DNA from 3 places in the Streptomyces sp. bgisy100 genome. Region 3 is predicted to be linked to each of the others. Evidence: riboswitches for the same ligand, from Rfam matches in the RefSeq annotation. Region 3 holds a riboswitch; each other region holds the start of a gene.
The links. A riboswitch is a leader RNA that binds a small molecule or an ion and turns the genes downstream of it on or off. The one in region 3 is predicted to bind cobalamin.
Positions count from the first base shown of each region.

Region 1: another riboswitch for cobalamin. It lies ahead of AC3EQ1_RS09310 (cobalamin biosynthesis protein); the one in region 3 lies ahead of AC3EQ1_RS24400 (ABC transporter substrate-binding protein).
Region 2: another riboswitch for cobalamin. It lies ahead of metE (5-methyltetrahydropteroyltriglutamate--homocysteine S-methyltransferase); the one in region 3 lies ahead of AC3EQ1_RS24400 (ABC transporter substrate-binding protein).

Region 1 is NZ_JBYITE010000010.1:12,990-17,629, reverse strand. It holds gene AC3EQ1_RS09315 (cobyric acid synthase) at 1-1,113, opposite strand, end outside; gene AC3EQ1_RS09310 (cobalamin biosynthesis protein) at 1,110-2,093, opposite strand; cobalamin riboswitch at 2,258-2,386, opposite strand; gene AC3EQ1_RS09305 (hypothetical protein) at 2,597-2,833, opposite strand; gene AC3EQ1_RS09300 (inorganic phosphate transporter) at 2,851-4,140, opposite strand.
Region 2 is NZ_JBYITE010000079.1:2,697-7,336, forward strand. It holds gene metE (5-methyltetrahydropteroyltriglutamate--homocysteine S-methyltransferase) at 1-1,062, opposite strand, end outside; cobalamin riboswitch at 1,233-1,421, opposite strand; gene AC3EQ1_RS30085 (ATP-binding protein) at 1,520-1,939, opposite strand; gene AC3EQ1_RS30090 (helix-turn-helix domain-containing protein) at 2,099-3,235, shown strand; gene AC3EQ1_RS30095 (substrate-binding domain-containing protein) at 3,709-4,590, shown strand.
Region 3 is NZ_JBYITE010000043.1:26,362-31,001, reverse strand. It holds gene AC3EQ1_RS24415 ((2Fe-2S)-binding protein) at 1-538, opposite strand, end outside; gene AC3EQ1_RS24410 (ABC transporter ATP-binding protein) at 535-1,470, opposite strand; gene AC3EQ1_RS24405 (FecCD family ABC transporter permease) at 1,467-2,441, opposite strand; gene AC3EQ1_RS24400 (ABC transporter substrate-binding protein) at 2,518-3,534, opposite strand; cobalamin riboswitch at 3,569-3,747, opposite strand; gene AC3EQ1_RS24395 (NAD(P)/FAD-dependent oxidoreductase) at 3,996-4,640, shown strand, end outside.

The DNA of each region.
Region 1 (4,640 bases), on a different contig from region 3:
CATCTGGAAGCCGCCGCAGATGCCCAGCACCGGACGGCCCTCCGCGGCCCGCCGCGCCACCGCGTCGGCGAGGCCGCGCTCCCGCAGCCACGCCAGGGCCCGCACGGTGCCCCGGGTGCCCGGCAGGACCACCAGGTCCGCGTCGGCCAGCTCCTCCGGCCGGTCCACGAAGCGCACCACCACGCCGGGTTCGGCGGCCAGCGCGTCCACATCGGTGAAGTTCGACATCAGCGGCACCGCGGCGACCGCGACCCGCAGGACGTCCTGTCCGTGCGGCGGCGCGACGACCGACTCGCGGACCGTGCCGCGCAGCGACACCCGCAGCCCGTCCTCCTCGTCGATGCCCAGCCCGTGCGCGTACGGCAGGACGCCGAGCGTGCGCCGCCCGGTGAGCCCGTGCAGCATGTCCAGACCGGGCTCCAGCAGGGAGACGTCCCCGCGGAACTTGTTGACCAGATAGCCGGAGACCAGCGCCTGGTCCTCCCGGGCCAGCAGTGCCGTCGTACCGAAGAACGAGGCGAACACCCCGCCGCGGTCGATGTCCCCGACCACGACCACGGGCAGCCGGGCCGCCCGGGCCAGACCCATGTTCACGATGTCCGTGCGCCGCAGGTTGATCTCCGCCGGACTGCCCGCCCCTTCACAGATCACCGCGTCATACGTGCCCCGCAGCTCCTCGAGGCACTCCACCACGGTCTCCAGGAGCTGTCCGCGGTCGGTGTACCGCCGCTGCCGCCCCGGCGCGCCCGAGGCGTCCCCGAAGTAGCCCCGGGCGCTCATCTCCCCGACCGGCTTCCCCAGCAGCACCACCTGACTGCTGCGGTCGCTCCCGGGCTTGAGCAGCACCGGGTTCATCAGGGCGCTCGGCTCGACGCGGGCGGCGGCGGCCTGCATGGCCTGCGCCCGGCCGATCTCCGCGCCCTCCCGGGTGACGAACGAATTCAGCGACATGTTCTGCGCCTTGAAGGGCGCGACAGACACCCCCTTGCGGGAGAGCCACCGGCAGATCCCCGCGGTGACCACGCTCTTCCCGGCGTCGGAGGTGGTGCCGGCGACGAGCAGCCCGCCGCCTCTGTGGTGTGTGTCTCTGTGGTGCGTGTCCGGCCCGTTCATCGGCTCCCCCTTCCGGCGGCCGGGCGCCGCGGGCGGCTCCGCACCAGGCCGCCCGCGACACAGAGCGCGAGGGCCAGGACGTTGACGCGCCGGGACAGCCGGACCGCGCGTTCGATGTCCGGCACCGCCACCGGACGGTTCTCCCCGCCGAGCACCGGCCGGTGTTCGACCCGGCCGCGGTAGGCCAGGGTGCCGCCCAGGCGGACGCCGAGCGCCCCCGCGAAAGCGGACTCGACCGGTCCGGCATTGGGGCTGGGGTGTTGCCGGGCGTCCCGGCGCAGCACCCGCCAGGCGCCCCGCGGATCCGGCCCGGCGAGCACCGCCAGCGCGGCGGTGAGCCGCGAACCGGGGTAGCCCGCGACGTCGTCCAGCCGCGCCGCGGCCCAGCCGAACCGCAGATGGCGCGGCGACCGGTGGCCCACCATCGCGTCGAGGGTGTTGACCGCGCGGAAGCCGACGAGGCCGGGAACTCCGGCGACGGCTCCCCACACCAGGGCTCCCACGACCGCGTCCGAGGTGTTCTCGGCGACCGACTCGACCACGGCGCGGGCGATCTGCTGCCCGTCCAGGGCCTGCGGATCCCGGCCGCACAGATGCGGCAGCCGCTCGCGGGCGACGTCCAGGTCCCCGGCGGCCAGTGCGCCGCCCACGGCGCGCGCCTCCCGGCCCAGCGACGTCCCGCCCAGCACCGCCCAGGTGGCGGCGGCGGTCAGCCCGGCCGTGGCGGCGGGGGAGCGGCGCAGCGTGCGCGCGAGTACGGCGGAGGCCGCGGTGGCGCCTCCGGCGAGCAGGGCGGTGTGCAGCGCCCCGGCTCCGCGGTGGTCGCGCCAGAGCCGGCGCTCGAGCGCCGCGGCGGTCCGGCCGAACGCGGCGACGGGGTGACCGCGCCGCGGGTCACCGAGCACCAGGTCGGCGGCGAAGCCCAGGGCGGTGCCGAGGCCGGCCGCGCCCGCGGCGGCGAGTCCGTGTCGTCCCCTCACCGTGCGATCCGTCCCCTCCGGGCGTGATGGGCACGCATCGGATCAGCCGGCCGTCGCGCCTCGGCGGGAACATCCGGGAACGGCTCTTGGCGTACGGGAACAGCCGGGCATCGCGATCGTCCTCACTCAGGGTCCGCGCCCTGGCTCGACGTACCGGCGGTGAGAGTCTCCTGGCTTCCGGATCGGCGCGTCCCCCGGCCTTCCAGCCCGTCGCTGCGGGCCGTGACATCTCGGGTGGGGGTGCGCTCCCCGGTGACAGTGGCGGGACCGCGCCGGACTTGCACCGGCTTCCTCTCCTGCCGCCGTTGGGCCCCGGCAGTCCACCACGGGCCGCGAAGGCCCGTCAACTTGCGCTTGACCTGCGACGGGAGAGTGTGCCGCGCCCCACAGCGGACGATCGCGCCCGCCCGGGGCGCAAACGACGGTCCGCCGGGCCGGACGGCGCGGGGTGCGCTGTCCGGCCCGGCGGACCGGTTGCGGGCGGGGCCGTTCGCCCCGGCCCGTCAGGCGACGATCAGGTGGATGCCGTACGCCACGGCGGCCAGGCACAGGCCGTAGCAGACGTAGGCGCCGGTCCGGGCCAGGGAGCCGGGGGCGGTCACCGTGGCGGTGCCGTCCGGCTGGGTCCGTGTCCGGCGGGAGGTGCCGACGATGCCGAGGGTGAACAGGCCCACGAGCGCGACGGTCGCCACGAGGCTGACGCCGAAGACCTGGCCGAGAGCTGCCCAGTCGATGTTCATGACGGTGGGTTCCTTACCTAGACCGTGACCTTGGCGGCGGACTGGCCGGCCGGCGCGCTCTGCGGGGCCTTGCCCTGCGCGGCGACGCCGGCGACCGGGGCGCCGGTGGCGGCGTCGGACGCCTCACCGGAGGCCGCGGAGCCGACCGGCGGCGGGGAGACCGTGCGGAGGGCGGCGGTGACGACGCCCGGCGGCTCGGTGGCCCCGGTCTCGTTGACGTTGGTGTGGTCCACCGGCTTGCGGCGGGAGAGCGCCCAGATCGCGCCGCAGGCGACGAGCGCGAGGACGGCGACGGCGGCGACGCCCCAGGTGCCCTGGCCGGCGAGGAGCGCCGCGGCCGCCGCGACGAGACCGGCGGCCGGAAGCGTCAGCCCCCACGCGGCCACCATGCGGCCCGCGGTCGACCAGCGGACGACCCCGCCCTTGCGGCCGAGGCCGGAGCCCATGACCGAGCCGGAGCAGACCTGGGTGGTGGAGAGCGCGAAACCGAGGTGCGAGGAGGCCAGGATGACGGTCGCGGCGCCGGTCTGGGCGGCGAAGCCCTGCGGCGGCTGGATGTCGGTGAGGCCCTTGCCCATGGTGCGGATGATCCGCCAGCCGCCCAGGTAGGTGCCGAGCGCGATGGCGACACCGGCCGAGACGATGACCCACATCGGCGGGTCGGCCTGCGGGGCGAGCGCGCCGCCGGTGATCAGCGCCAGGGTGATGACACCCATGGTCTTCTGCGCGTCGTTGGTGCCGTGTGCCAGGGAGACCAGCGCGGCGGAGGCGATCTGCCCGGCGCGGTAGCCCTTGGCGGTCTCCTGCTCGTCCTGGTTCCGGGCCAGCCGGTAGGTGAGCCGGGTCGCGGCCATCGCGGCGACGCCGGCCACGAGCGGCGCGGCGACGGCGGGGATCAGGACCTTCATGACGACCGCGTCGGCGTTGACGGCGCCGAAGCCGACGGACGCCACGGTCGCGCCGATCAGACCGCCGAACAGAGCGTGCGACGAGCTGGAGGGGAGCCCCGCCAGCCAGGTCAGCAGATTCCAGATGATGGCTCCGACCAGTCCCGCGAAGATCACTTCGGGCCGGATGCCGGACCCCTCGTCGATGATGCCGCCGGAGATCGTCCGGGCGACCTCGATGGAGAGGAAGGCGCCGATCAGGTTGAGGACCGCCGACATCGCCACCGCTGTTCTGGGCTTGAGAGCCCCGGTGGAGATGGTGGTGGCCATGGCGTTGGCGGTGTCGTGGAAGCCGTTCGTAAAGTCGAACACCAAGGCCGTGATGATCACGATCCCGATGAGAAGCGTGATGTGTTCCATTCACCCAGGCAATCAGCTCGTTGGTCAGTGGCACGGCGAACGTAGAGACGGCGAGTGAACGGAAGGTGAACTGAAGGGGTGTTTGGAGTGTCACCCTTTTGGGGCGCCCTGAAGGCGCCGTTCCCCTCCGTCCGCCGGGAGTTCTCCGGAGCGTCGGATTCCGCTGTGGGTGAGCCGTGTGAGCTGCGAGGCCGTGAACGGAGCGCGCTTCGCCCCTCGGGAATCTCTCATGGCCGGCGCGCGGCCGGAAATTGAAGCGGCGCGTGCGGCACCAAGGGGGCGCGACCGGTCGTCGAGGGCGGATGAGAGGGAGCGAAATCGGCGGTTGCGAATCCCTCTATGGGTGCACACCTCGTGCCATATGGAGCACATCACCCCGAGGGTGCATGACACTCCCTCGGGCCCACCTTGGCGTGCCGTTCGTCCCCTTTGGTTCGCTTTCCCGGAGCGGCTTCCGGCCGGGTCGGCGCCCGGTGCGCGAGCCGATGTCCCGTACCTGA
Region 2 (4,640 bases), on a different contig from region 3:
GATCTGCGGATCGATGTCCCGCTCGGCCGCGGCGTCCAGCGGCACATGCAGCAGTGAGCAGGAGGAGGCGACGTCCACCCGGCCGGCGAGGCCGAGCAGGGTGCCCAGCGTCGTCAGGGACGCCCCGAGGTCGTTGATCCACACATTGCGGCCGTTCACCACACCGGCCACCAGCCGCTTGCCGGGCAGTCCGCCGACCGCCGCCAGATCCTCCAGGTTGCCGGCGGCGGTACCGGTGAAGTCCAGGGCCAGTCCCTCGACCGGTGCCTTGGCGAGCACCGGCAGCGCCTTGCCCAGCCGGTCGAAGTACGAGGCCACCAGCAGCTTTGGACGGTCCGCGGCGCCCCCGAGCTCCCGGTAGGCGCGGGCGGCGGCGTTCAGCACGGCCGGGGTGCGGTCCTGGACCAGGGCGGGCTCGTCCAGCTGGACCCACTCGGCCCCGGCGGCCCGCAGCGCGGCGAGCACCTCGGCGTAGACCGGGAGCAGCCGGTCCAGCAGGGTGAGCGGATCGAAGTCGTCCGGCACCTCCGGTCCGGGCTTGGCCAGCAGCAGATAGGTGACCGGTCCGACGAGCACCGGACGGGCGGCGAGACCGAGTGCCAGGGCCTCCCGCAGCTCGGCCGTCTGCTTGCCGGGGTCGGCGGCGAACACCGTGTCCGGGCCCAGTTCCGGCACCAGGTAGTGGTAGTTGGTGTCGAACCACTTGGTCATCTCCAGGGGCGTGACGTCCCGGGTACCGCGCGCCATCGCGAAGTAGCCGTCCAGCGCGTCGGCCTCGACCGCCGCGCGGTGCCGGGCGGGAATCGCGCCGACCATGACGCTGGTGTCCAGGACGTGGTCGTAGTAGGAGAAGCCCCCGGTGGGGACCTCGTCCAGGCCCGCGTCGGCGAGCTGCCGCCACTGGGAACGGCGCAGCCCGGCCGCGGTGTCGTGCAGGGCGCCGGCGGTGACCGTGCCCTTCCAGTAGCCCTCGACGGCCTTCTTCAGCTCCCGGCCCGGGCCCTGCCGCGGGTAGCCGTGCACGGTGGCCCGTGCGGTGGCGGCTGCGGATGTGCTGGTCACAGAACTCTCCTTCGCGAGTGTGCTCCTGAGAACCCCGGCACGGGCCGAGGGCGCGAAGGGACGACCGGACGGCGGGCCGTACGCGGTGCTGCCGCGGTACCCGCCTGCTTCCGTACGCCGACCCGCCCTCGAGGTCACCGGGATCTCCGCGCGCCGGGTGGGCGAGCGGGCAACGGGCAGGTCTTCGGACTCGCGGGCACGTCTGCCAGGGCAGACCCCTACTGGCCGTCGCTTCCCAGGCCCGTCGGACCCAGTGCGTATGACGGCGGTCGTTCCCACTCACCGCTGCGGGGCAGTCCCGGAATTCCACCGGGTTCCCTCTTGCGACGCCCTGCCTGGCGGACAGGGCGAACCAGCTGCACCGGCCACCCTAGTCCGGTCCCGCGCTGTGGTCAGTACCGTTCACATGCCGGACCGGCGTGCGCGGTTCCCGGCCGACGCCGTCAACGGTCCGGAGTCAGTCGTTCTTCTGAGCGCACTCGGCCCACACCCGCTTGCCCCACGGCAGCGGGTCGGTCCCCCAGGCCTCCGCCAGCTCCCCGACGAGTGCGAGGCCGCGCCCGCTCTCGTCCGTGGCACCGGGGTTTCCGCGCACTGGACAGGCTTGGGAGAAGTCCACGACGCCGATCCGCACGCGCCGCGCCTCGGGGCGGTCGATGACGACCCGGATCGATTCTCTGCGTGCGTGCCGGACGGCGTTGGACACCAGCTCGGAGACGATCAGGGTGCCGTCGTCGGCCAAGTCGTCCAGACCCCAGGCGGCGAGTGCGACACGCACCAGGCGCCGGGCGGCCGCGGCGCTCCGGGGCTCGCGCGGCAGGGTCTCGCTGTATCCGGGGCAGCCGGTCGGGCGGGCCTGCGTTGTCGGTTGCGGCATGTCGGTCTGCTCTCTCGGATCGGCCGAGCCCCGGGGCCGGTCGCACGGTCGCCGGGGCGCTGTGCGTTCAGGGAACCGCGTTCCCGATCGAGGGGAGGGGCCGCGCGGGAGGCCAGGGGAGGGGCCAGGACGAGTAGCTTGGTCGCAGGGAGGCACCGCATGAACGACCAAGCGGGACGCGCCCGGTTCGGCGCCCATCTGGCGGGCCTGCGCAAGCGGGCGGGTCTCTCGCAGCGCTCGCTGGCGCTCCGGTTGTGCGTCACTGCCGGGATCACCACCTTGACGCGTCACGAGGTCTCCCGGTGGGAGTGCGGCGGGCGCATCCCGGACGCTTGGTTACCGCCGCTCGCGCATGTGCTCGGGGTGCCACTGGACGGACTGGAGCGGGAAGCCGCGCGGGCCCGGGGCGAAGCCGAGCCGCAGGTCTGCGCCGACCGTGAGCCGGACACCTACGTGCAGGACGCCGTGGGGTGGCTGCTCGCGCATGACAACCGCCACGGCGGGGACCATGTGGCGGACGCCGCCGCGCAGGTGTGGGAGGCCGAACGGGGCCGGATCACCGGCGACGACAAGCAGCACCTCGCACAGGTGGCGGAGATCGGGGAAGTGGCCGGCTGGCTGCTCCACGACGCGGCCCGGTTCCACGAGGCGCGCTCCACGCTCGCGGAGGCGCACACCCTGGCCCGCCTCGCCGGTGACGCCCCGCTGGAGTGGTTCATCCTGGACCTGATCGCCATGATCGACGTGCACACCGACCGTACTGGTGAGGCCATGGCGATCACGGAGGAGATGCTGACCGGCCGTGAGGTACCCGGCCGTGTGGCGCTCATGGCTCGCGTACGGCGCGCACGGAGCCTTGCGCAGGCCGGAGACCGAGGCCGGGCGCTGGACGCCCTGGAGCGGGCCACAGGGGGTCTCCAGGACTCGGTACAGGCCAACGACCCCGCGTTCACGTGGTGGATCGACAGCACCGAAGTGGAGCTGCACACCGGCGAGGCGCTGCTGAGCCTCGGAGACCCGCGCGCGGCGCTGCCGCACCTTCAGCGGAGTTCGGAAGGTTCCAGGGGAGGCGGGGGCCGCCGGGAGTTCGGCAACGTGCTCGCGGAGCTGACCGCCTTGGTGCAGCTCGGCGCGTGGCGGGATGCCGAAGTGCCGCTCCTCCGGCTGGAACCGATCCTGCGCACGGTCACGTCGTCCCGGACCCGTGTCCGCCTCCGGTCCACGCTGCGCGCCATCGGCTGCGACGCCCCGTCGTGGCTCGCGGTCACCGCCCGCGAGGTGGCAGCAGCGGGGTAGGACGCGTGCCGGCCGGCTAGGGGCACCTGTGGCATGCGTAACCGGGCCACCCCGGCTTGCGCCGTACCCCCGTCGGTTCCTGGAGCGGGGCAGTCGGCGGCACCGGCCACCCCAGTCCCCTCCGACCCCGCGGTCAGCACCGTTCACCTGCCGGACCGGCGCCGGTGGGTTTCCGGCCCGGTTCCGCCCTGGCCATCGACGGACACGGCAGTACGTTCGTCCCGTACCCGGCGACCGGACCGTACCCGGCGACCGGACCGTACCCGGCGGCCGGACCGGAACCGGCGAGCCGGTCCCCGGCCGGAGCGGACGGGCCGCTCAGTGACCGAACCGGCCGAGCCCGTGCCCAACTGCCCTGCCGGGTACGCACGGTGAATCAGTGACCGACTGAATGAGTGAACGATGAACCTCCAGGGCAGGCAGACGGTGATGCTCTCCGGAGACATCGAACAGCGAGAGTTGGGGTGGGGCGCATGGCACACAGCACGGAGTGGACGTTCACCGACGACCGCGGCCGGGTGGCGACGGCCCGGCGGACACCGGCGACCGTGGTCGCCTACATACAGGCCGGGGCGACTCTGAGCGACCACGGCATCCAGCCGGCGGGGATCTTCGGCTCCAATCACGACGGCGACAGCCCGGATCCGGCCAAGGCCGGCGCGCTGCCCCTGGAGGAGATCGACTACCTCGGCTCCGGCGACCGGCTCGGCGTGGACTCCCTGCTCCGGGCCGCGCCGGACCTGGTGGTGGCGGTCGCCTACGGGGGCGACCAGGTCTACGGCCTGGCCCCGGAGGTGGCGAAGGGACTGGAGGAACGCGTCCCGGTGGTCGTCCTCGACGTGGGGCAGGGCCGGTCGCTCGCCGACGTCCGCGACCGGTTCACCGCGCTGGCCCGCTCGCTCGGCGCGCCGGGGAGCCCGGCCGGAGCCGGTGAACTCGACCGCGCACACCTCCGGCTGCGCGCGGCGGCGGGGGACGCCGGATCGGCCCGGGTCGTGGCGCTGTCGCCCGCCGGTCCGGACAGCGTGCACCTCGCCCGGCCGTCGGCCTGGCGCGATCTGCGGGCCCTCGCCGACCACGGGGTCGGCATGGTGGAGCCGGAGGCGGGGCCGGGAGCCAACTGGTCCACCGTCGACTGGGCCACCGCGGCGTCCCTGCGGCCCGACATCGTGCTGACCGACTCCCGGGCCAACGCGCTGCCGGTCGACCAGCTGCGCAGGATCGACGGCTGGCAGGAGACCGCGGCGCGCGCTCAGCACGTGCCCTGGAACCCCGAGATCCCGTGCAGCCACATCGCGCACGCGCTCTTCTTCGAGACGGTGGCCGACGCGCTCCAGGCCTGGGCATCGGCCTGAGGGCATGAGGCCGTAAGGCAGGAGGCGGTGAGCGGCGTGCGGACGCCGTA
Region 3 (4,640 bases):
CCCGGTGGAGCAGCGGCAGGGTGGCGGCCCGGAAGCACGCCGGGCAGGGGGAGGAATCCGGGCGGGGCCGGGCGGGCGCCCGGTCTCCGGCAGTCGCCTGGACGTGTCCGCAGGGTGTAGCCGGTGTCGCCTCCGCGGACACCGCACCCGGCCGGTCCGCCGTCGCCGGCAGAACCGCCGTCGCGGCCCCGGTCAGCATCCGGTTCCGGCGCAGCCACACGCCGCCGATGCCGTGCCCCGACGGCCGCACCAGGACGTTCTCCGCCCGCAGGTCCGGAACCCGTCCGTCCAGGGCCCATTGGAGTACGGCCGCCGCGGTGACCCGGCCCGCGTAGACGGCGATCAGGGTCAGCGCCGCGGCGTGGGCGGTGCGGTGGCCGCTCCCCTCGTACTCGCCGGTCAGCAGCCGGTCCAGCTCCGGGCTTCCGGGGTCCAGCAGCCGGTCCGCGGGCAGCAGGTCCGGGCCGGTGGCCTGCGAGACGTGGCCCAGGGCGTAACGCGGCCCGTGCGCGGCCGCTTCGGGGGCCGGCGCGCTCACGCCTGCCCGCCCGTGGCCGCCCCCGACGCGGGAGTACGCCGCATACCGGCGACCGGCGCGGCCTTCCCGCCCCGGGCCGTCTCCCGGTCACCGGCCCGGTGTTCGGCCCGAGCTTCGGCCCGGTGTTCGGTCTCCGGCGGCAGGTAGAGAACCGTCGGTGCGCCGGTCACCGGGTGGACGCCCACCTCCGCGCGCACCCCGTAGACCTCGGCCAGCATGTCCTCCGTCAGCACGGCCGCGGGCGGGCCGCAGGCCACCACCCGGCCCTCGGCCAGTACGTGGATCCGGTCGCAGTAGTACGCGGCGAGGTTGAGGTCGTGCAGGGCCAGCAGGTTCGTGGTGCCGAGGGCGCGGACCAGGGAGAGGACCTCCAACTGGTGTCGGATGTCGAGGTGGTTGGTGGGCTCGTCCAGAACGAGCAGCGCCGGGTCCTGGACCAGGGCCCGTGCGACGAGGGCGCGTTGGCGCTCGCCGCCGGAGAGTTCCTCGACGTGCCGGTCCGCCAGGCCGTCCGCGCCGACCCGGACCAGGGCGTCCCGCACCCGGGCGGTGTCGTCGGCGGTGTCGGTCTCCCAGAAGCGCTTGTGCGGGGATCTGCCCATGGCGACCAGGTCGCGGACCGTCAGCCCGAAGACGGCACCGGCGTCCTGCGGGACGGTGGCGATGCGCTGGGCCCGCCGCTTGGTGCCGAGCTCCGTCACGTCCCGGCCGTCGAGGAGGATGCGGCCCGCTGTGGGCCGCAGCGTGCCGTAGACGCACCGCAGCAGGGTCGTCTTGCCGCTGCCGTTGGGGCCGACCAGGCCCACGGTCTCCCCCGGCCGGGCCTCGATGTCGACGTCGTCCAGGATCGGACGCCCGTCGGGCGCGCCGCCGACGCGGAAGGAGACGGCCTCGGCCCGCAGTTCCGCGGGCGCCGGAGTCCGGGCGCTCATCCGGTGATCCCTTCGGTACGGGAGCTGCGGCGCAGCAGCCACAGGAAACAGGGGCCGCCGGCCAGGGCGGTGAGCACGCCCACGGGGACCTCGGCCGGGGCGGCGACCGTCCGGGCCAGCAGATCGGCGAGGACCAGGAAGGCGGCGCCACCGAGGGCCGACACCGGGAGCAGGGCGCGGTGTCCGGCCCCGACGGCCATCCGGGCGGCGTGCGGCACCACCAGGCCGACGAAGCCGATGGCTCCGCTGACGGCCACGAGGACCCCGGTGACCAGCGAGGCGAGCACGAACACCGCCGCCCGGAACCGCCCGGTGTCCAGCCCCAGGACGGTGGCCCCCTCCTCGCCGACGAGCAGCAGGTCGAGCGGCCGGGCCAGGGCCATCAGCACGGCGGTGCCGACGGCGAGAGCGACCGCGGGCAGGAGCAGTGCGTCCCAGCGGGCGCCGCCGAGGCCGCCGAGGGTCCAGAACAGCACGGCCCGCAGGTGTTCGGCCTCGGCGGCGGTGACGAGCACCAGGCTGGTGAGGGCGGAGAGGATGTACTGCACGGCCACCCCGGCCAGGACCAGCCGGCCGGTGGTCATCGTCCCGCCGCGGCGGGCCATGGCGTAGACGGCGACGAGGGCGCCGAGCGACCCCACGAAGGCACCGGCCGGCAGGGCCACGGTCGTCGCTCCCGCGCCGAGACCGAGCACCACCACGAGGACCGCGCCGGTCGAGGCGCCCGAGGAGATGCCGAGGAGGAAGGGGTCGGCCACCGGGTTGCGGACCAGGGCCTGGAGGACGGTCCCGACGACGGCGAGTCCGGCGCCGACGACGGCGCCGAGCAGGACCCGCGGCAGCCGGACGTCGCGCACGATCGTGGTGAACGGGCCGGCCCCGGTGTCCCCGGCGAGGATGCGCAGCACATCACCGGCGGGGATCCGGACGGGGCCCAGGGCGAGCCCGGCGACCGCCGCCGCGGCGAGCACGGCCGCGAGCCCGGCGAGGACGAGGGAGCAGCGGAGCCGGCCCGCCGGGGTCCGCGGTATTCGGCGGAGCACCGCCCTAACCGCCGTGTCCGGGGTGGAGCTGCCGGGCCAGCGAGTCGACCGCCTCGGGCACCCGCACGCCGAGCACGGCGGAGGACAGCGGCAGCACCGCGAAGCGCTTGTTCCGGATCGCCGGGACGTCGGCGAGCGCCGGGTCCTGAAGGAGCCGCTTCTTCTTCGCCGCCACCGGGGTGCCGCCGTAGTCGTAGATCACGATCACTTCGGGCCGGCGCTGGACGACCTTCTCCCAGGAGACGTCGCCGAAGGTGCGGTCGAGGCCGGCGAAGACGTTCCGGCCGCCGGCGAGGCGGACGATCTCGTTGCCGATGCCCTTGCCGCCCGCGGTGAACGCCGCGCTGTCGCCGCTGTCGTAGACGAGGACGGAGGGCCGGTCCGCACCCTTCAACCGCTTCGCCGTGGCCGCGAGTTGCCGGTCCTGGCGGGCCAGGAGGGCGTCGGCCCGCTCGGGGACGCCGAAGGTGCGCGCGGTCTCGCGGATCTCCTGCCGCAGCCGGTCCATCCGCACCGGGCCGCGGCCGCAGCTCTCGATGTTGAGCCGGGTGCGCACCCCGCTCTTCTCCAGCGAACCACGGTCCCGGCCCTCGCTCTTGTCGAAGGCGCTGGCGTAGCCGCCGTAGACGAAGTCGGGTCCGGCGGCGAGCAGCTTCTCGTACGAGGGGTACTTGTCGGCCAGGACGTCGACGCCCCGGTAGGCGTCCCGGAAGCGGGGCAGCACCCGGTCGTCGAGGTAGGCGGTGCCGGCCAGGCGCTTCTCCAGGCCCAGGGCGAGCATGACCTCGGTGGAGTGCTGGTTCAGGGTGACGGCCCGCTTCGGCGGAGCCGTGAACGTCGTCTTCACACCGCAGTTGGTGACGGTGTACGGGAAGCCCTTCGCGGCGGCGGAACGGCCGTTGGCGGGCCGGTCGTCGGCGGGCCGGCCGGCCGTGGGCGCGAGGCCGCAGCCGGTGAGCGGGAGCAGCAGCAGAGCCGCCGCGACGGTCCGGACGCGCAGTGACCCCGGGAACCGGGACATGCATGCCTCCTCCGGGGGATCCGCGTCCCCTGGTCGGTGCTGAAGGCGGCAGTCCGGTGTCTGACTCCCGAGGAGCGGCCCGTCCCGGAGCGGTGCGCCGTGCGGCACACCACCCGTTCTAAGCGGCTTCCCGGTCACAGTGGCGGGACCGTGCCGGAGTCGCACCGGCTTCCCGGGTTCCGCAGCCTCGTGAACACCCGCATTCTGTCAGAGCGCGATCAGCCCGCCCAGGGCGCGGCCCGTGAGCTGCGCCGCTCGTGGCCCTGCGGGAACCGCGCCCGTGGAGAACCGCGCCCGCCCAAGGACGCGGCAGGCCGGAGCCGGTCGCCGTTCCTCCGCCGCACGGCACCGACGGGGTGTCCGGCCGGCCGGTGTTCCGGTACCCGATCGGGGTGTGCGGGCCGGGCCGGCACCGCCTACCCTGAACGGTCTGCGACCACCGGGAATGCGGAGCCCTTCGGATGAACCACGGCCGGACCTCACCTCGTACGGCACCGTTGACGGACGGCTTCGTCAACGGCGGTGTCTCCTTCTGGTACCGGGACGGCGGCCCGCCCGGGCGCCGGCCCGCCCTGCCCGGGGACCGCGACTACGACGTGGCGATCGTCGGCGGCGGCTACACCGGTCTGTGGACCGCGTACTACCTCGCCCGGGACCGGCCCGGTCTGCGGATCGCCGTGCTGGAGCGGGAGTTCGCGGGATTCGGCGCCTCCGGACGGAACGGCGGCTGGCTCTACCACGGCTTCGCCGGGGCCCGGGAGCGCTATGCCGCGCAGCACGGCCGGCCCGCGGTGCGGGAGATGCAGCGCACCCTGTTCCGGTCCGTCGACGAGGTGATCTCGGTGGCGCACGCCGAGGGCATCGACGCGGGCATCCACAAGGGCGGCATGCTGCGCGTCGCGGTCGGCCCCGCGCAGCAGGCTCGGCTGCTGGCCGCTGTCGAGGACCAGCGCGACTGGGGCTTCACGGAGGCGGACCTGCGGTTGCTCGACGCGACGGAACGGGCGGAGCGGGTGCCGGTGGCGGGGGCGTCCGCGGCCGCCTGGACACCGCACGCCGCCGCCGTCCAGCCCGCGGCGCTGGCGTCGGGGCTGGCCCGGGCGGTG